3 regions of the Achromobacter sp. 1L-A-4-B-C2 genome follow, and region 2 is predicted to be linked to each of the others. Evidence: predicted binding sites of a transcription regulator. Region 2 holds the regulator's gene; each other region holds the start of a gene.
What was found. Region 2 encodes HrcA, which represses chaperone genes, less so after heat shock. Its sites were predicted from a motif close to TTAGCACTCNNNNNNNNNGAGTGCTAA; they were not measured.
Positions count from the first base shown of each region.

Region 1: groES (co-chaperone GroES) is a predicted target of HrcA. The motif match lies at 3,659-3,685, and genes of this name have one in related genera.
Region 3: rpoH (RNA polymerase sigma factor RpoH) is a predicted target of HrcA. The motif match lies at 3,975-4,001, and genes of this name have one in related genera.

Region 1 is NZ_JBXAWP010000001.1:659,347-665,299, forward strand. It holds gene AC0Z35_RS02985 (MFS transporter) at 1-586, opposite strand, end outside; partial or broken gene AC0Z35_RS02990 (dihydroxy-acid dehydratase domain-containing protein) at 767-2,330, opposite strand; gene AC0Z35_RS02995 (mannonate dehydratase) at 2,337-3,422, opposite strand; gene groES (co-chaperone GroES) at 3,743-4,030, shown strand; gene groL (chaperonin GroEL) at 4,068-5,708, shown strand.
Region 2 is NZ_JBXAWP010000003.1:796,022-801,974, forward strand. It holds gene dnaK (molecular chaperone DnaK) at 1-766, opposite strand, end outside; gene AC0Z35_RS17105 (thioredoxin family protein) at 846-1,250, opposite strand; gene grpE (nucleotide exchange factor GrpE) at 1,268-1,825, opposite strand; gene AC0Z35_RS17115 (hypothetical protein) at 1,971-2,207, opposite strand; gene hemH (ferrochelatase) at 2,197-3,321, opposite strand; gene hrcA (heat-inducible transcriptional repressor HrcA) at 3,367-4,371, opposite strand; gene AC0Z35_RS17130 (NAD kinase) at 4,511-5,410, shown strand; gene recN (DNA repair protein RecN) at 5,424-5,953, shown strand, end outside.
Region 3 is NZ_JBXAWP010000004.1:528,736-534,688, reverse strand. It holds gene AC0Z35_RS20950 (glutamate synthase-related protein) at 1-861, opposite strand, end outside; gene AC0Z35_RS20945 (hypothetical protein) at 1,254-2,012, opposite strand; gene fghA (S-formylglutathione hydrolase) at 2,243-3,109, shown strand; gene AC0Z35_RS20935 (hypothetical protein) at 3,206-3,895, shown strand; gene rpoH (RNA polymerase sigma factor RpoH) at 4,012-4,932, shown strand; gene AC0Z35_RS20925 (phosphodiesterase) at 5,243-5,953, opposite strand, start outside.

The sequences.
Region 1 (5,953 bases), on a different contig from region 2:
TGGGGTGTTCGGTTGGAACCTGATAGGCACGCCACCACAGCAGCGCCAGCAACAAGCCCAGCGCGCCCATGACCGAGAACACATGTTCCCAGCCGAACATATGGTCCAACCAGCCCATCAACGGCGTGAACAGGGCCAACGACAGATACTGCGCACTGTTGAAGATGGCGCCGGCCACGCCGCGCTCCTGCGCGGGAAACCAAGCGGCGATCACACGGCCCGAGGCCGGACCCACCGGGGCCTCGAACGTGCCCAGCAGAAAGCGCAGAACCAGCAACGCGGCGAACGCGGAAGCAAACCATCCGGCGGCGCCCATGAACATCGTGCACGCCGACCACAGCACCAGGCCGCCCAGTACGGTGCGCTTGGCGCCGAGCCTGTCGACCAGCCACCCCGCAGGAACATGTGCCAGCACATAGGCCCATGCGAAAGACGAGAACAACCATCCCATCTGCACAGGAGACAGACCCAGCTCCTTGGACATGCCTGAACCAGCGACAGACAAGGTCGCGCGATCGCCCGTGCTAAAGGCAAGTACGATCGTGATCAAAGCGAGAATGAGAAAGCGCTGGCGCGCACGCAACATGTCTAGGTCTCCAGATTATTTTTGTTGGGGGCAGACCGTGCGCATTGCGGGAAATGCACACCGCGCAGGACCGCGCCCGGTGCTAGGTTCAGAGTGTGTACCGACGCCTCCACGCGCTCAAGGCGGCGCGCGGGCGATCAGGTGCCTTTGTCTCAGACTCTGGAATTGAGCAGGAAGAACTCAAAAAATATCTGGCTCGCCGGCGCATTCGCCGGCCTGCGCCAGCAGCACATCCATGTCGCAGCCTTGATCCGCTTGCAGGATGTGGTCGGTGAACATCTTGCCGTAGCCTCTGCCGAATCGGGCGGGCGGCGCGTGCCATTGCGCACGCCTGCGAGACAATTCGTCGTCGCTGACTTCCAGCCGGATCTGTCGCCCTGGCACATCAATGGCAATGATGTCGCCCGCCTGCACCAGTGCCAGCGGGCCGCCCACATACGCTTCGGGCGCCACATGCAAGACGCATGCGCCATAGCTGGTGCCGCTCATGCGCGCGTCGCTGATGCGCAGCATGTCGCGCACGCCTTGCCTGACCAGCTTCAGGGGCACGGGGATCATGCCCCATTCAGGCATGCCCGGACCGCCCTTCGGGCCTGCATTGCGAAGCACGATCACATGGTTTTCCGTGACGTCCGCGTCCGGATCGTCCAGCATCCGCTTCAGACTGGGGTAGTCGTCGTACACCAACGCCGGGCCGCGATGGTTCAGATACTTCGGACTCATCGCACTGGGCTTGATCACGCATCCATCTGGCGCAAGGTTGCCGCGCAGCACGGACAGCGCGCCCTCCGCATAGACGGGCCGCTCCAGCGGACGAATCACCTCGTCATTGAAGACTTGAGCCGAGGAAAGGTTAACGCGCAGGCTCTGACCTGTGACGGTCAGCGCGTCCAGATCCAGGTGCGCTTGCAGCCGCGACATCAATACGGGCAAGCCGCCTGCAAAGTAAAAATCCGCCATCAGATAGGGGCTGTCGCCGTTGGGGCGGATGTTCGCAATCACGGGTACTTGGCGGCTGATGCGGTCAAAATCATCCAGGCCCACATCCATGTGTCCAGCGCGCCGCGTCCACCGCCGGGATGCAGGACGCGCCGGGTAACGCCATCCCCAAAGCCTCTGCGATCGCGGTCATGGTACTGGCGGTTCCCATCGTCATGCAGGTGCCCGGGCTGCGTGCAATGCCGCTGATAATGCCGTCCCACTCTGCTTCGGTAATAAGTCCGGCACGGCGATCGTCCCAGAACTTGAACGCATCCGATCCCGAGCCTAACGTCTTGCCGCGAGAATGGCCACGCAGCATGGGACCCGCGGGCAGGAACACCGCAGGCACGCCGGCGCTGATGGCGCCAAGCAGCGTCGCCGGCGTCGTTTTGTCGCAACCGCCCATCAGCACCACGGCGTCAACCGGATAGCACCGAATCATTTCTTCGATTTCCATCGCCATCAGATTGCGGTAGAGCAGCGCCGAGGGCTTGACCAGCGCATCATTCAGCGACATGGCGGGCATCTCCAACGGAAAGCCGCCTGCCTGCAAGACCCCCCGTTTGACGTCATCGACGCGCTGCCGAAAGTGCATATGGCAGGGGTTGAACTCCGACCAGCTATTGATAATGGCGACGATCGGTTTGCCTTCCCAATCTTTTCGCTCGAAGCCCATTTGCATGAACCGGCTATGGTGGTTGAAGGTTCGGAAATCATCGTTCGCGAGCCACCGCTGGCTGCGCAACTTTCTGGCTTCGGCCATGGCGATTCAGCGCCCCGGCGGCGACCACACGCCGGCGGCCTGCAACAGGCCGCGCGTGTAGCCCAGCGCGAACGCCATGAAACGTTCCCGCCCTTCATCGATGTCGGAGACGGGCACGTGATCGGGACACAACGGCCCGGCGTACCCTCCGCGTTGGTACGCCTTCACGGCCTCCAGCATGTCGACATCACCCTCGTCAGGAAAGACCTCTTGAAAATCCAGGTAGCCGCCCCGGATATTGCGGAAATGGACCATGAAGATGCGGCCGGTGGAGGCGAACTCTTCGATCACGGGGATCATGTGCCTGGCGGGCTCCTTGAACATCTCGGCAACCGTTCCCTGGCAGAAATTGAGCCCGTGGTTCTTGCTGGGAGACAAGGCCAGGAAGCGGCGCAAGCCGTCGGCCGACCCGACTACATGCTCAACCCCGTTTAGGCCCCCGACCGGGTACGCCGGATCGTGCGGATGGCAGGCCAGCCGCACACCGGCCTTGTCCGCCGCAGGCACCAAGCCTTCAACCAGGAATTCGATGGCGTCCCAGCCAGCCTGCTCGGTCACCGGCGGCACTACACGCGCCATCTTCTGGCCGCACAGCAGCGCCGACTCCGACCCGCCTTCCTCTTGATTGCTGGGATACCCGACGCCCCAGTAGGAGTGCTTGCGTTCGTTTTCTGGCGAGTATTCCCGGTAGACAAATCCGGAGTTCCGGGCGCCGCCGCGCCCGGGCTTCAACCCCGTGCGCGTGATGCCTACCATTTGGACGTTGTACTTAAGACAAGTGATGCCCGCATCCGCCGCCTTCTGGATGTTGTCGGCCAGGGTTGCGCGCTGCCGCTTGGCGCTATCCATGTCGATCATCGAATCCAGAAGAATGGAACCCACATCCAATGCAAAGACATCCAGCTTCAGGCCAAAACCTTCAACCCATTGTCGATAGGCGGCGAGCTTGGCGGCGTCCCATTTGCTGACACCGCCGCGGGCTGACACGAGCTCGGTGCCACGGTTGTCGAGCACGACGCTTTGAACGCCGAGTTGAGTCGATAAGCGCAGTCGGCGCTCATCAGGATTGAGCAGTTGCTCGCTGATATACATGGCGTCTCCAGAATTCCAACCCCGTCCAACACAAAATAGACACGTGTTCATTCTGTGGCGGCAGCGCCTGGGTGATCAAGCAGGGAAGTGTTCGGCGCCCGGCTCATGGGGGCCGGAATCTCAAATGGTGGAACGCGAGTGACAATTGGCGGCCTAGTCTGGCCATCGTCCAGCCGAACCCCGAATATGTAACAGCCGTCCCTCCCCCCTTGAACCCTGCAACATCATCCCTATAATTAGCACTCGACACCGGTGAGTGCTAACAGCCCTCCCGGGGCTAACCGATCATTCACTTTCAATCAAGTAAACAGGAGTTCCTCATGGCCTTGCGTCCCCTGGGCGATCGCGTGATCGTCAAACGCCTCGAAAACGAGCGCAAGACTGCCTCGGGCATCGTCATCCCCGACAGCGCCGCTGAAAAGCCTGATCAGGGCGAAGTCGTGGCCGTCGGCCCCGGCAAGAAGACCGAAGACGGCAAGATCCTGCCGGTCGACCTGAAGGCTGGCGACAAGGTTCTGTTCGGCAAGTACGCCGGCCAGTCCGTGAAGGTTGATGGCGAAGAACTGCTCGTCATCCGCGAGGACGAAATCCTCGCCGTGGTTCAGTAAACCCCGCCTCAAACGAATTTTCGAAGGAAGCTAAGAAATGGCTGCCAAGCAAGTATTGTTCGGTGACGACGCCCGTGTGCGTATCGTCCGCGGCGTGAACGTTCTCGCCAACGCTGTTAAGACCACCCTGGGCCCCAAGGGTCGCAACGTCGTGCTGGAGCGCTCGTTCGGCGCCCCGACCGTGACCAAGGACGGCGTGTCCGTCGCCAAGGAAATCGAACTGAAGGACAAGTTCGAGAACATCGGCGCACAACTGGTCAAGGACGTTGCCTCCAAGACCTCCGACAACGCCGGTGACGGCACCACGACCGCCACCGTGCTGGCTCAAGCCATCGTCATGGAAGGCCTGAAGTACGTTGCCGCCGGTTTCAACCCGATCGACCTGAAGCGCGGCATCGACAAGGCTGTCGCCGCTGCCGTGGCTGAACTGAAGAAGCAATCCAAGCCGGTCACGACCAGCAAGGAAATCGCTCAAGTCGGTTCCATCTCGGCCAACAGCGATGCCTCCATCGGCCAGATCATCGCTGACGCGATGGACAAGGTTGGCAAGGAAGGCGTCATCACCGTCGAAGACGGCAAGTCGCTGGAAAACGAGCTGGACGTCGTCGAAGGCATGCAATTCGACCGCGGCTATCTGTCGCCCTACTTCATCAACAGCCCGGAAAAGCAAGTTGCCGTGCTGGAAGATCCGTTTGTCCTGATTTTCGACAAGAAGATCAGCAACATCCGTGACCTGCTGCCCGTGCTGGAACAAGTTGCCAAGTCGAGCCGTCCCCTGCTGATCATTGCAGAAGACGTCGAAGGCGAAGCGCTGGCCACCCTGGTTGTGAACAACATCCGTGGCATCCTGAAGACCACCGCCGTTAAGGCTCCGGGCTTCGGCGACCGCCGCAAGGCCATGCTGGAAGACATCGCCATCCTGACGGGCGGCACGGTGATCTCCGAAGAAACCGGCATGTCGCTGGAAAAGGCCGGCCTGGCTGAACTGGGCCAAGCCAAGCGCATCGAAGTGGGCAAGGAAAACACGACGATCATCGACGGCGCTGGCGACAGCAAGTCGATCGAGGCTCGCGTCAAGCAAGTCCGTATCCAGATCGAAGAAGCCACGTCCGACTACGACCGTGAAAAGCTGCAAGAACGCGTGGCCAAGCTGGCCGGCGGCGTTGCCGTGATTCGCGTTGGCGCTGCCACCGAAGTCGAAATGAAGGAAAAGAAGGCTCGCGTCGAAGACGCCCTGCACGCTACCCGCGCCGCAGTGGAAGAAGGCGTTGTGGCTGGTGGCGGTGTCGCACTGCTGCGCGCCAAGCAAGCCATTGCTGAACTGAAGGGCGACACGCCTGACCAGAACGCCGGTATCAAGCTGATCCTGCGTGCTGTGGAAGAACCGCTGCGCACCATCGTCACGAACGCCGGCGAAGAAGCCAGCGTCGTGGTCAGCAACGTGCTGAACGGCAAGGGCAACTACGGCTACAACGCTGCAACCGGCGAGTACACCGACCTGGTCGAGCAAGGCGTTCTGGATCCCACCAAGGTGACCCGCACCGCCCTGCAAAACGCTGCCTCCGTCGCCAGCCTGCTGCTGACGGCTGAAGCCGCCGTGGTCGAACTGGCCGAAGACAAGCCCGCTGCCCCGGCCATGCCGGGTGGCATGGGCGGCATGGGCGGCATGGACTTCTAAGTCCCGCTTTCCTTGCACGGCCTCCCCGGCGTCAAAACCGGGGAATGCAGTATCTGAAAAACCCCCGGACCTTCGCCCCGGGGGTTTTTCTTTTTGTGCGTCCATCTTTTTGTGCGCTCCTGCCCGCTACCGACGGCGGATTCGGCGGCCGGCCACCGCACACATTGCCTGTTGTTTCCAACGCACCCGTTATCGCCCGGCGCGAACACGTTTGCGCACAAACTCGCGGTTTCCCCCAGTCGCAT
Region 2 (5,953 bases):
CCTTGGACAGATCAACGCCTTGTTCTTTCTTGAACTCGGAGATGATGTAGTCGATGATGCGCTGGTCGAAGTCTTCGCCGCCCAGGAAGGTGTCGCCGTTGGTCGACAGCACTTCAAACTGCTTTTCGCCGTCAACGTCAGCGATTTCGATGATGGACACGTCGAACGTGCCGCCACCCAAGTCATACACGGCGATCTTGCGGTCGCCCTTTTCGGTCTTGTCCAGGCCGAACGCCAGCGCGGCCGCGGTGGGCTCGTTGATGATGCGCTTGACTTCCAGACCGGCGATGCGGCCGGCGTCCTTGGTGGCCTGGCGCTGGCTGTCGTTGAAGTAGGCGGGCACGGTGATCACGGCCTCGGTCACTTCTTCGCCCAGGTAGTCCTCGGCGGTCTTCTTCATCTTGCGCAGCACGTCGGCCGACACTTGGGGAGGCGCCATCTTCTTGCCGCGCACTTCGACCCAGGCATCGCCGTTATCGGCGCGTGCGATGGTGTAGGGCATCAGGTCGATGTCCTTTTGCACGGCCTTTTCTTCGAACTTGCGGCCAATCAGGCGCTTGACTGCGTACAGGGTATTGCGGGGATTGGTCACGGCCTGACGCTTGGCGGGAGCGCCAACCAGGGTCTCGCCGTCGTCCATGTAGGCGACGATCGAGGGGGTGGTACGGGCGCCTTCCGCGTTTTCAATGATTTTGACCTGCCCGCCGTCCATCACAGCCACGCAGCTGTTGGTCGTGCCCAGGTCAATGCCAATAATCTTGCTCATGGTGGGTTACCTTGAATTGATCTATGAAAATAGAGAGAAACTTCTTGTCCCCACATAACTGGGGTTAGTCGCAGGGTTTTCAAGACGCCTTGCCGGAATTTTCCGCATTCGGGTCCTGCAACCGCGAAATTGCCGCCGTGAACTGGGGCAATCCGGGCCAACCGGTGATACGACCCAGCCGTTTGCCAGCCCGGTACAGCACGAAAGTGGGGACACCATGCAGGGAAAAGCGCCGGCCCAGGGGTTCGTCGGCGTAAACGTCGGCCTCGAACCAGGTCAGGCCCAGCTTCAGCAACGTTTCCTGGTGCAGCAGCGCCGCCTGCTTGAAAAGATTGCAGTTATAGCAATCCTGTCCCCATAAAAACACACAGCGCAGATCCGTTCCCGGCGCCTGGACCACGGTGGCATCAAAGCCCTCGGTGTCGACATGACGCATGCCGAACACCTGGAAGACTTGAGCCGGATCGAAACGGGGATCGGTCATGACACGCTGCCGGCGTTTCAGCCTTGGCCGGCCGATACGACTACCAGCGCCGGACGCAGCGTGCGGTCGGCAATGGCGTAGCCCTTTTGCAGCAGCTGCACCACCGTGTTGGCGGGTTGCTCGTGGGGGATCGACGAAATCGCCTGATGCAGGTGCGGGTCGAATTTGTCGCCCTGGGCCGGCGCGATGTCCTTGAGCATGTTGCGCTCGAACGCGGCCGACAACTGCTTCAGGGTGACTTCGACGCCTTCGCGCAGCGTCTGGACGGTCTGGTCGGGCTGTGCCAGGGCGGCCTCAAGGCTGTCCTTGACCGGAACCAGGCTTTCGGCAAACGATTCGATGCCGAACTTGCGCGCCTTGGACACTTCTTCCTGCGCGCGGCGGCGCACATTTTCAGCTTCGGCGTGCACACGCAGAAGCTGATCGTGCTGCTCATTGACGGTAGCTTGGGCGGCGTCCAGCTGGGCGCGCAACTCGTTCAGCTCGGCCTCTGCCGCGCCCTGGTCGGCGGGTGCCGCGTCGGCGTTCTGGCCGGCTTCGGGCGTCTTATCTACAGGCTCGTGGGGTGCCGTCATGGGGAATCCTCCAAAAAGAATGGCTTTCGCAGACATGAATGGGGGCCAATACCCCTATTTCAAGCCCGGGAAAGGGAAATATTCCCTGACGGCGCCCGCCCGAGGCAGCAAGCCCGCCCGGGCTTGGCCCGGCGGGGCCGGCTGCTTACTTCCTGTGGGGCTGCGCCGGGGCGACCGGGTCGCTGGCGGGGAAGCTCTCTTCGAGCCCGCGATCCACCTTGTCGTCATCGTCGTCCGGTTCAGGACGGATGGCGATGGGATCGCTGGCGGGAAAGGTCTCGGCTAGCGCTTCGTCCAGATCGTGTTCGACCTGATCCTCGTCCACCGGGGTGGCAACGGTCCCCTTTTTTACGCTCTTGCCGCTCTTGGGATCATGGTGCATGCGCCTTCTCCTTCAAGTCCGTGTTGGCCTGGATCTTCAACGGCCAGCCCTGCAAGTTGCGTTCCACCAAAGTGGCCAAGCCGGCGATCCACGCGGGGTCGTCGTTCAGCGCAGGGATGTAACGAAACTGCTTGCCGCCCGCCTCAATAAAGGCGTCCCGGCATTCCAGGCTGATCTCTTCCAGGGTTTCCAGACAGTCTGCCACAAATCCCGGGCACACCACATCCACCTCGGTAACGCCCGAAGCGGCTAACGCTTTCAGGGTCGGTTCGGTATAGGGCTCAAGCCAGCGGGCAGTACCAAAGCGGCTTTGGAAGGTGACTTCGATCTGTTCGCGCGGCAGCGACAGCCGCTGGGACAACAGGCGGGCCGACTCCATGCAGTCGCGGTAGTAGGGGTCGCCCAGTTCGATGGAATATCGCGGCAAGCCGTGAAAGCTCATGACCAGCTTCTGCGGCTTGCCGTGCTCGCGCCAGAACGACTCGATGCGGGCGGCCAGCGGGTCTAGCCAGGCGGGGTCCTCATGAAAGCGCTTGGTAAAGCGCAGTTCAGGCTGATCCCGCAGGCGCCCGGCATGGCGGGTAACCGCGTCCACGACCGTGGCCGTGGTGCTGGCCGCGTATTGCGGGTACAGCGGCACGGTCAGGATGCGTTCGCAACCGGCCGCGCGCAAACGGGTGATGGCGTCGGGGATGGACGGGTTGCCGTAGCGCATGCCCAGTTCCACCACGGCGTCGATGCCCGCCGCCTCCAGCGCGGCGCGTACGCCGTCCGCCTGGCGCTGGCTATAGACCATCAGGGGCGACCCTTCTTTCAGCCAGACGCCCGCATAGCGCGGCGCCAGCTTCTTGGGTCGCAGCGTCAGCACCAGCCCGTACAGGATGGGTTTCCATAAATAACGTGGAATTTCAATGACGCGGGGGTCGGACAGGAATTCGCCCAGGTATTTGCGGATGCCCTGTTTGTCCGGCGTATCCGGCGTACCCAGGTTGACCAGCAGCACCCCGACTTTGCCGGGCGCGCGGGCCGGCGGGTCTTCGTTGAAGGGGTCGTCCTGCTCGGCTTCCGGCAGGTAGCGTTCAGGCCACAGGTACTTGAACAGGCGAAGAAACACAAAAACTCCCCTTCCTCCGCGAGGAGGATGTAGCTTTGAATGGGACTACTGGTTGTGGCTGAGCGCGTTGGACAGCAGGCGCGCCGTGATGTCCACGATGGGAATCACGCGTTCGTAAGCCATGCGGGTCGGGCCGATGACGCCCAACGTGCCCACGACCTTGCCGTCCACGCCATAGGGCGCGGTAATGACCGAGACCTCTTCCATGGGCACCAATTGGGAATCGCCGCCGATGTAGATCTGCACGCCCTGTGCGCGGCTGGACACGTCCAGCAGTTGCAGCAGGTCGGTCTTTTTCTCGAACAGCGAGAACATCTTGCGCAGCCGGTCCATGTCGGACGCGATATCCGTAACGTCCAGCAGCTTGCGCTCGCCCGAGATGACCATCGTGTCGCCGTCTTCCGCGGCCTCGGCGCTGGCCTCGACCGCCGCCTGCATCAGCCGCGAAATGTCTTCGCGCAGCTGGGCCAGTTCGGTCGATAGCGTCTGGCGCACCGCGTTGAACGACTTGCCCGCGAAATGCATGTTGAAGAAATTGCCGGCTTCCAGCAATTCCGCTTCGGCGTAATCGCGCTGAACAAAGAGAATGCGGTTCTGGACATCGCCATCCGGCGTGACGATGATAAGCAGCACGCGCTTGTCCGACAGCCGGATGAATTCGATCTGCCGGAACACCTGGGCGCGCTTGGGGGTCAGCACCACGCCCGCGAATTGCGTCAGGTTGGACAGCAACGCGGCGGCGGCGTTGACGGCGCGGGTAGGTTCGGCCGCCGACAGCATTTCGCCCATGTTGTGCGGTTGCAGCTGATAAGACTGCACGGCCAGCAGGGAATCGACGAACATGCGATAGCCCCGCGGCGTAGGCACGCGGCCGGCGGAGGTGTGCGGGCTATGGATCAGCCCCAGCTCTTCCAGGTCCGCCATGACATTGCGGATGGTAGCCGGGGACAAGTCAAAGACTTTCGATAGCGTCCGCGAGCCGACGGGCTGCCCATCGGCGATGTAGCGTTCTATCAACGCTTTCAGTAGTGCGCGTGCGCGGTCATCCATAGCGGGCATTTTAAGGAATCTTTTAGGATAAAGGCGATTTTTGTCCCGCAAGCAGATATGCGGCCCCATATAATCGGCTAATCGGCCCATTCCGGGCAGGTTTTGGCTTCGGCTTCGCCCTTTTGATACGCCCGCATCCATGCACTTTCCTACCGTCGCCCTGATCGGCAGATACCAGGACACCGGCCTGGACACCCCGCTAAGAGCCCTTGCGCACGCGCTGACGCAAGCGGGCCGGCATGTGCTGATCGATGCCGACACCGCGCGCAACACCGGCCTGACCGAATACCCAATAGCTACCCTCGAAGAGATCGGCCAGAACGCATCGCTGGCCGTCGTGATGGGCGGCGACGGCACGGTGCTGGGCGCCGGCCGGCATCTGGCGCCATTTGGTGTCCCCCTGGTGGGCATCAACCACGGGCGCCTGGGCTTCATCACCGACATCCCGCTGCAAGACGCGCACGGTGCATTGGCGCGCGTGCTTGAAGGCAGCTTCCAGATTGAAGAACGCATGCTGCTGGAAGGCAGCGTGTGGCGTGGCGACCAGAAAATGTATTCCGCGTCGGCGCTCAACGACGTCGTGCTGAACCGCGCCGGCCGCGGCGGCATGATCGAAGTGCGTGTCGAACTGGACGGCGCCTTCATGTACACACAGCGCGCCGATGGCCTGATCATCGCCACGCCTACCGGCTCGACCGCGTATGCGCTGTCCGCCAACGGCCCCATCCTGCACCCCGGCATGAACGCCATGGTGCTGGTGCCCGTGGCGCCGCAAACGCTGTCGAATCGCCCCATCGTCATCCCGGACACCGGTGTGCTGAACATGACGCTGACCGCGATGGGCCGCGTGGAAGTGGGCGCCAGCGTGCATTTCGACATGCAGACCTGGTCTGACCTGCAACCGGGCGACCGCATCGTCGTGCAGCGCGCGCCGTACACCATTCGCTTCGTGCACCCCGAGGGCTACAGCTTCTTTTCCACCTTGCGCCGCAAGTTGCATTGGAACCTGATGCCCCAGGCCACCGACAACGTAGAGTAGTAAGCGCCCCGACATGCTGCGCACCCTGCATATCCGCGACTTCGTCATCGTCGAACAGACCGAAATCCATTTCGGCCCCGGCTTCACCGTGTTCTCCGGCGAGACCGGGGCGGGCAAATCCATCCTGGTGGACGCGCTGGCGCTTGCGCTGGGCGAACGCGGCGACGCCAGCATGCTGCGCGAAGGCGCACCGCGCGCCGACATCACTGCCGTGTTCGATACGCCGAAGTCATTGCACAGCTGGCTGAATGAACGCGAGATCGACGTCGATGACGAACTGTCGCTGCGCCGGGTCATCGACGCGCAGGGCCGCAGCCGCGCATACATCAACGGCACGCCCGCCACCGTGGGGCAGCTGCGCGAATTGGGCGACAGCCTGGTCGACATCCACGGCCAACACGCCCATCAAAGCCTGATGCGCCCCGACGCACAGCGCGATCTGCTGGACGCGCACGGCGGCCATGGCGATCTGCGCCAGGCCGTGGGTCAGGCGTGGAAGCAATGGCGCGCGCTGGCGCGGCAGCTCGAAGCCGCCGAAAAAGA
Region 3 (5,953 bases), on a different contig from region 2:
GTTGAAGTTGCCCTTGACCGTGTTGATTTCGCCGTTGTGCGCAATCATGCGGTACGGGTGGGCCAGCGGCCAGGCGGGGAACGTGTTGGTCGAGAAGCGCTGGTGCACCAGCGCCAGGGCGGACACCGTGCGGGTGTCGGCCAGGTCGCGGTAATAACGGCCCACCTGGTCGGCCAGCAGCAGGCCCTTGTAGACCACGGTGCGCACCGACGCGGACGGCACGAAGTATTCCTTGCCGTGGGCCAGATGCATGTTCTGGATGGCGTGGCTGGCCGTCTTGCGAATCACGTACAGCTTGCGTTCCAGCGCGTCGGGCACCATCACGTCGGCGCCACGGCCGATGAACAACTGGCGGATGACCGGCTCGCAGTCGCGCACCGTGGGCGACATGGGCATGTCGACATCCACCGGCACATTGCGCCAGCCCAGCACGACTTGGCCTTCAGCGCGCACCGAGCGTTCAAGCTCTTGTTCGCAAGCCAGGCGCGAGGCGGTTTCCTTGGGCAGGAACACCATGGCCACGCCGTATTCGCCCGGGGGCGGCAGGATGATGCCTTGCTGGCTCAGTTCGTCGCGATAGAGCGTGTCGGGAATCTGGATCAGAATCCCCGCGCCGTCGCCCATCAGCTTGTCGGCGCCGACAGCGCCGCGGTGGTCCAGGTTTTCAAGGATCTTCAGACCTTGCTGGATGATCGCGTGGCTTTTCTTGCCTTTGATGTGCGCAACGAATCCGACGCCACAGGCGTCATGCTCGTTCTTGGGGTGGTACAGGCCCTGGGCAGCCGGAAAACCAATGCGCGAAGCATCGATCGGGGTGGCCTTGGGCGTGGAACAGGATTCGTTGGGGGTAATTTGGGGCATGGCGCGCTCCGCAGTGGGCCTGCGTCGTAATGTTGCAGTGCAGGAGTCGGACAATACCCCCGGCAAGAGTAGGGTGCAACAGAAACATACGGGGTGCGACCCTATTTATATCGATGCTCCATCATAGGGCGCAAATACGGGGACATAACAACATCCGCGCCGTTATTGGTTAGGCAGGGGCGGGTGTAGAGGAAGCGTTTGGCGCATGCACCGGAACTGGGCAAAATTCCGCCTTGCGTCCCCGTTTAATAGCGGACGGGCAAGCGGGACAGTGGCGGCACGAAACCAAGCGCAAAACGCGGTCGCGCGTGTCGCAAAAAATGCACAAAGGGCGAGCCCGGGCGCAACTGAAACCCCAAAGAAAAACCCGCCGATTGCGGCGGGTTCGTTTATCAGGAAGAACTTTGCCCAGTACCGGGCGGCGGGGGCGGGGGCGGCGTATCCGACTCCGTCGTTGTCGCGGGTTTCTTGCGCGGCCGACCGCGCTGGCCCGGGGCCACTCGCCGGCTGGCGGTATGCGCCAGGCTGGCGATGAAGCTGGGGCCACCCAATGCCCACTGGCCGGAGACGGCCTGGTCGATGCGCTGCGATTCTTCGCGCGACAGGCCGTCTTGCAAGCGTTTGCGGTAATTGGCCTGGCGGTCGAACGGCGTGTTGCCGCAAGCCCAGTAGTCAGCGTGATCCGATTGCCACTGCGCCGGCGCGGCATTGGTGTTGCCCGTATGGCTGGACGCGGACGACCAGGGCCAGGAATCCGGATCTTGCGATGCCCCGCTGCGCACGGGATACGTTTCCAGCCAGACCAGCGCCGGCAGCACCCACGCACCCGGTTCAAGCAGCGCGGACCGGTAGCGCCCCGCGAAGACCCGGCCGCCACGCAGGCGCGCCGCCAGGTTGCGGCCCAGCGTCTGCATCAAGCGGGGCAGCCCTTCTTCGTCAGCAGGGGTGGCCAGCAGCAGGATGCGGTCATTGGCCAGCAACCAGCCGTGGACCGATACCCGATGACGTTGAGCAGATTCGCCCAGCCAGGTGGCCAGTTGGTTCAGGATATCGGCGGGGGCGGGTTGAGACGGCGCCGCCAACGGCGAAATGAAATTGGCCTGCACCAGTTGGGGCAGCCCAGGGGCGTACAGACGGGGCAGACGGGCCATAGTGTCAGGGCTTGCGTATCTGGAAGAACGGGTTGTCTTCGCTCACGGTATATAAATAGTGCCACGGTGGGCGCTGGTCAAGTCCCGTGATCACAATATGGGCACGGATTCGGGTTTTTTTGTCGTCCGGCCTGTATGCACAGCAGGTTAACATTCGGCGACGGAACGTCGTACCGTGGATATACCCTAACCCGTCGACGAATTTTTCATCCCCCGACCGGAGAACGTCCATGCCCGTGGCCCTGGAGCTCATTTCCCAGCATCGCTGTTTTGGCGGTACGCAGCGGTACTACCGCCACGAGTCCACGCAGATCGGCCTGCCGATGCGCTTTTCGGTCTTCGTTCCGCCGCAAGCCGATGCCGGCCCCGTGCCGGTGCTGATCTATCTGGCGGGCCTGACCTGCACGGAAGAAACGTTCATGATCAAGGCGGGCGCGCAGCGGCTGGCGGCCGAGCTTGGCGTCATGCTGGTCGCGCCCGACACCAGCCCGCGCGGCGCCAACGTGCCCGGCGAAGAAGAAAGCTGGGACCTGGGCACGGGCGCCGGTTTCTATGTCGACGCGGTAACGCCCGCCTGGCGCGACCACTATCGCATGTACAGCTACGTGACTGACGAGCTGCACGCCATCGTCACCGGCGACACCCTGCCTGGCGACGCGTCGCGCACCGGCATCTTCGGCCACTCCATGGGCGGCCATGGCGCGCTCGTGCTGGCGCTGCGCAACCCGGGCAAGTTCCGCTCGGTGTCGGCGTTTGCGCCGATTGCGGCGCCCAGCCTGTGCCCCTGGGGCAAGAAGGCATTCGGGGCCTACCTGGGCGGCAACGAAACGGATTGGGCCGCCTACGATGCATCGGTCCTGATGCGCGGCTTGAAGCAGCCCTTTCCCGCCGGCATCCTGATCGATCAGGGGGAATCCGACCAATTCCTGGGCGATCAGTTGTATCCCGAGGTATTCGAAGCCGCCTGCGCAGCGGCCGACCAGCCCCTGACGCTGCGTCGCCAACCGGGCTACGACCACGGCTATTACTTCATCTCGACGTTCATCGAGGATCACATCCGGTTTCACGTCGAACGCCTTGGAAAACCGGCGGCATAAAGCCACGCTTTTATACTGAAATGCCTGCCGCGGCGGGCTCGTGGCGTCCTGGGCGCGTCGGGCTGAAACCCTCGGCGTCCCATAGGAACTCGTCATTTGATCAACGGCCTCGCCCCTTTTGTCTGGATTTTGCTAGGCGCCGTCGTCGTCCTGCTGCCCGGCCTTGTCATGCTGCTTGGGCGGGGCGGACCCCGCGACGAGCGCGGCCGCAAGATCTTCCAGTTCCGGCCGGTGCGCCGGCTGTTCGGCTTGATGCTGGTGCTGCTGGGTTGTGTGTCCGGGCTGCTGGCCCTGTCGCTGGTGCAGTTTTTCAGGCTGACCGCTGACGAATCCGTGGCCCGCGTTGAAGTCCGGCAGCAGGCCGAGGGGCAGTTCCAAGTCACCACCGACGCGCCGGGCGTGGGCCCCAAGCAGTACGTTCTATATGGAGATCAGTGGCAGATCGATGCCCGCGTCGTGCGCTGGCGCCTGCCGGCGTTGATGGCGGGCGTGCCGCCGCTGTATCGCCTGGAACGCTTGTCGGGCAGGTACAGCGACGCGGCCCGCGAGGCTTCGGCCACGCGCTCTGTCCACGCCTTGGACGACTGGCCCGCGCCTGATTTAGGGTCGCTGAAGAAAAGTTTTCCGAACTGGTTCCCGTTTGTGGATGTCCAATTCGGAAGCGGCGCATATATGCCCCTGTTCGACGGCGCGAAGTACCAGGTGTTCATGGACCCACGCGGCGCCTTGTTCATCCGCCCGGACGGCGAGGCCACCGCCGAGGGCTTGAAACGCCTGGGCTGGTAGCACCCGCCCTGCCGCCCTGCTTTGGGAAAAACAGGGCCGCATCAAAATATGGAAACTTTGATGCGTCGCAATAGTCGAATTAGCACTCCCTTTACTAGAGTGCTAACATCGAATCCATGTCGTTACCCCTTCGCTTTCCGGAGACCCCCGCTATGAAACAACCCAGTACCTCGTTGGCCGCTTCCGGCAACGCTCTGGCGTTGGCCATTGCCAATCCGGGCGCACTTGGCACGATCGACGCTTATATTTCTTCGGTCAACCGCTTGCCGGTTTTGTCGGCCGAGCGTGAAACCGAGCTGGGCCGTCGCCTGCGCGACCAGGAAGACCTGGGCGCTGCGCGTGAACTGATTCTGTCGCACCTGCGCCTGGTGGTGTCAGTGGCGCGCCAATACCTGGGCTACGGTTTGCCGCATGCCGACCTGATCCAGGAAGGCAACGTTGGCCTGATGAAGGCCGTTAAGCGTTTCGACCCCGAGCGCGGTGTGCGGCTGGTGTCGTTTGCCGTGCACTGGATCAAGGCCGAAATCCACGAATACATCATCCGCAACTGGCGCTTGGTCAAGGTCGCCACGACCAAGGCGCAGCGCAAGCTGTTCTTCAACCTGCGCAGCATGCGTCCCGATGGCCAGACGCTGGACCCCGACCAGGTCGACCACATCGCGCGCGAATTGAACGTGCGCCGCGAAGACGTCAGCGAAATGGAAGTGCGCCTGTCGGGCCGCGAAATGTCGCTGGAAAACCAGGACGACGATGACGACAGCTACGCGCCCATCGCCTACCTGTCCGACGATGGCCGCCAGGAACCCACGCGGGTGCTGGAACGCGCGGCGCGCGACGAACTGCAAAGCACCGGGCTGAACAGCGCACTTGAGGCGCTGGACGCCCGCTCGCGCCGCATCGTCGAAGCCCGCTGGCTGCAAGACGACGGCGGCGCCACGCTGCACGAACTGGCACAAGAGTTCGGCGTATCCGCCGAACGCATTCGCCAGATCGAAGCCGCCGCGCTAAAGAAGATGCGCGGCAACCTGGCTGCCTGATCCGTCGGGTGCTGCATACGAAGGGCCGCTTGCGCGGCCCTTTGCTTTTTGCAGCGCTGGCACCGATGCTTCCGCCGATGCCGCCACGATGTCGCCTGGCGTCTGGACTAATAAATAACTTGATACAAATTAGCCGGCGAATTTCGGGATCTTCAGAAACTTAATAAAGAGTGCGCCGACTAACTTCATGTAGACCGCGAACTTTGGTTAGCAGTCTTGCCATCCGTCTCGGCTTCTCCTCTTTCCCCTCCCCTATGAGACGGATGCTTGCGGGGCACCACATATATTCGTATATCTGGTGCCCCGATTTTTATGCGGCCTGCGCGTTGTCCGCTGCCAGCGCCGTATGCCACAGCGCGTTCTGCACGCGACGCACGCCGGTGGCCATCGATCCATCCTGATAAAGCTTGATCCAGCGATAACCCGGCGCCAGGTTGTCCACCACGTGCTTGCCGTCGCGGATGCTGAATTGAAAGCAGGTCGACGGCGTGGCCAGCATGCGAAGGTTGTGGCGGCGACGATCGAATTCGTGATGCACGTGGCCCCACAACAGCACGCGCGCCTGCGGCCAGCGGGTCAGGCGCTTGAATAGCACCTGCGGGTTGTCGATCATCATCGAGTCGTGCCAGTGGCTGTCCATCTGCATCGGGTTGTGATGCATGGCGATCAAGGTATGACGGCCGGGCGCCTCGGCAAGCGCGGCTTCCAGCATGTCCAGCTGGCTGTCCGGCAGATGCCCGGCATTGGAGCCGGGCACGGTGGTGTCCAGCGTGACCACGCGCCAGGCGCCCACGTCGGTGACCGGCGTAGACCAATGCGCCAGTTCCTGCCGCATCACGGCGGGCTGGTCGTGATTGCCCGGCAGGCAACGGATCTGCGCACCGGCCAGCACGCTTGCCTGGCCCAGAATTGCCGCAAACCGCCGATAGGCTGCCGCCTCGCCGTCCTGGGACAGGTCGCCCGTGGCCAGCAACAGGTCGGGGCGCTTGCCGTCGGCGTCGATCTGCCGCAGCACGGCGCG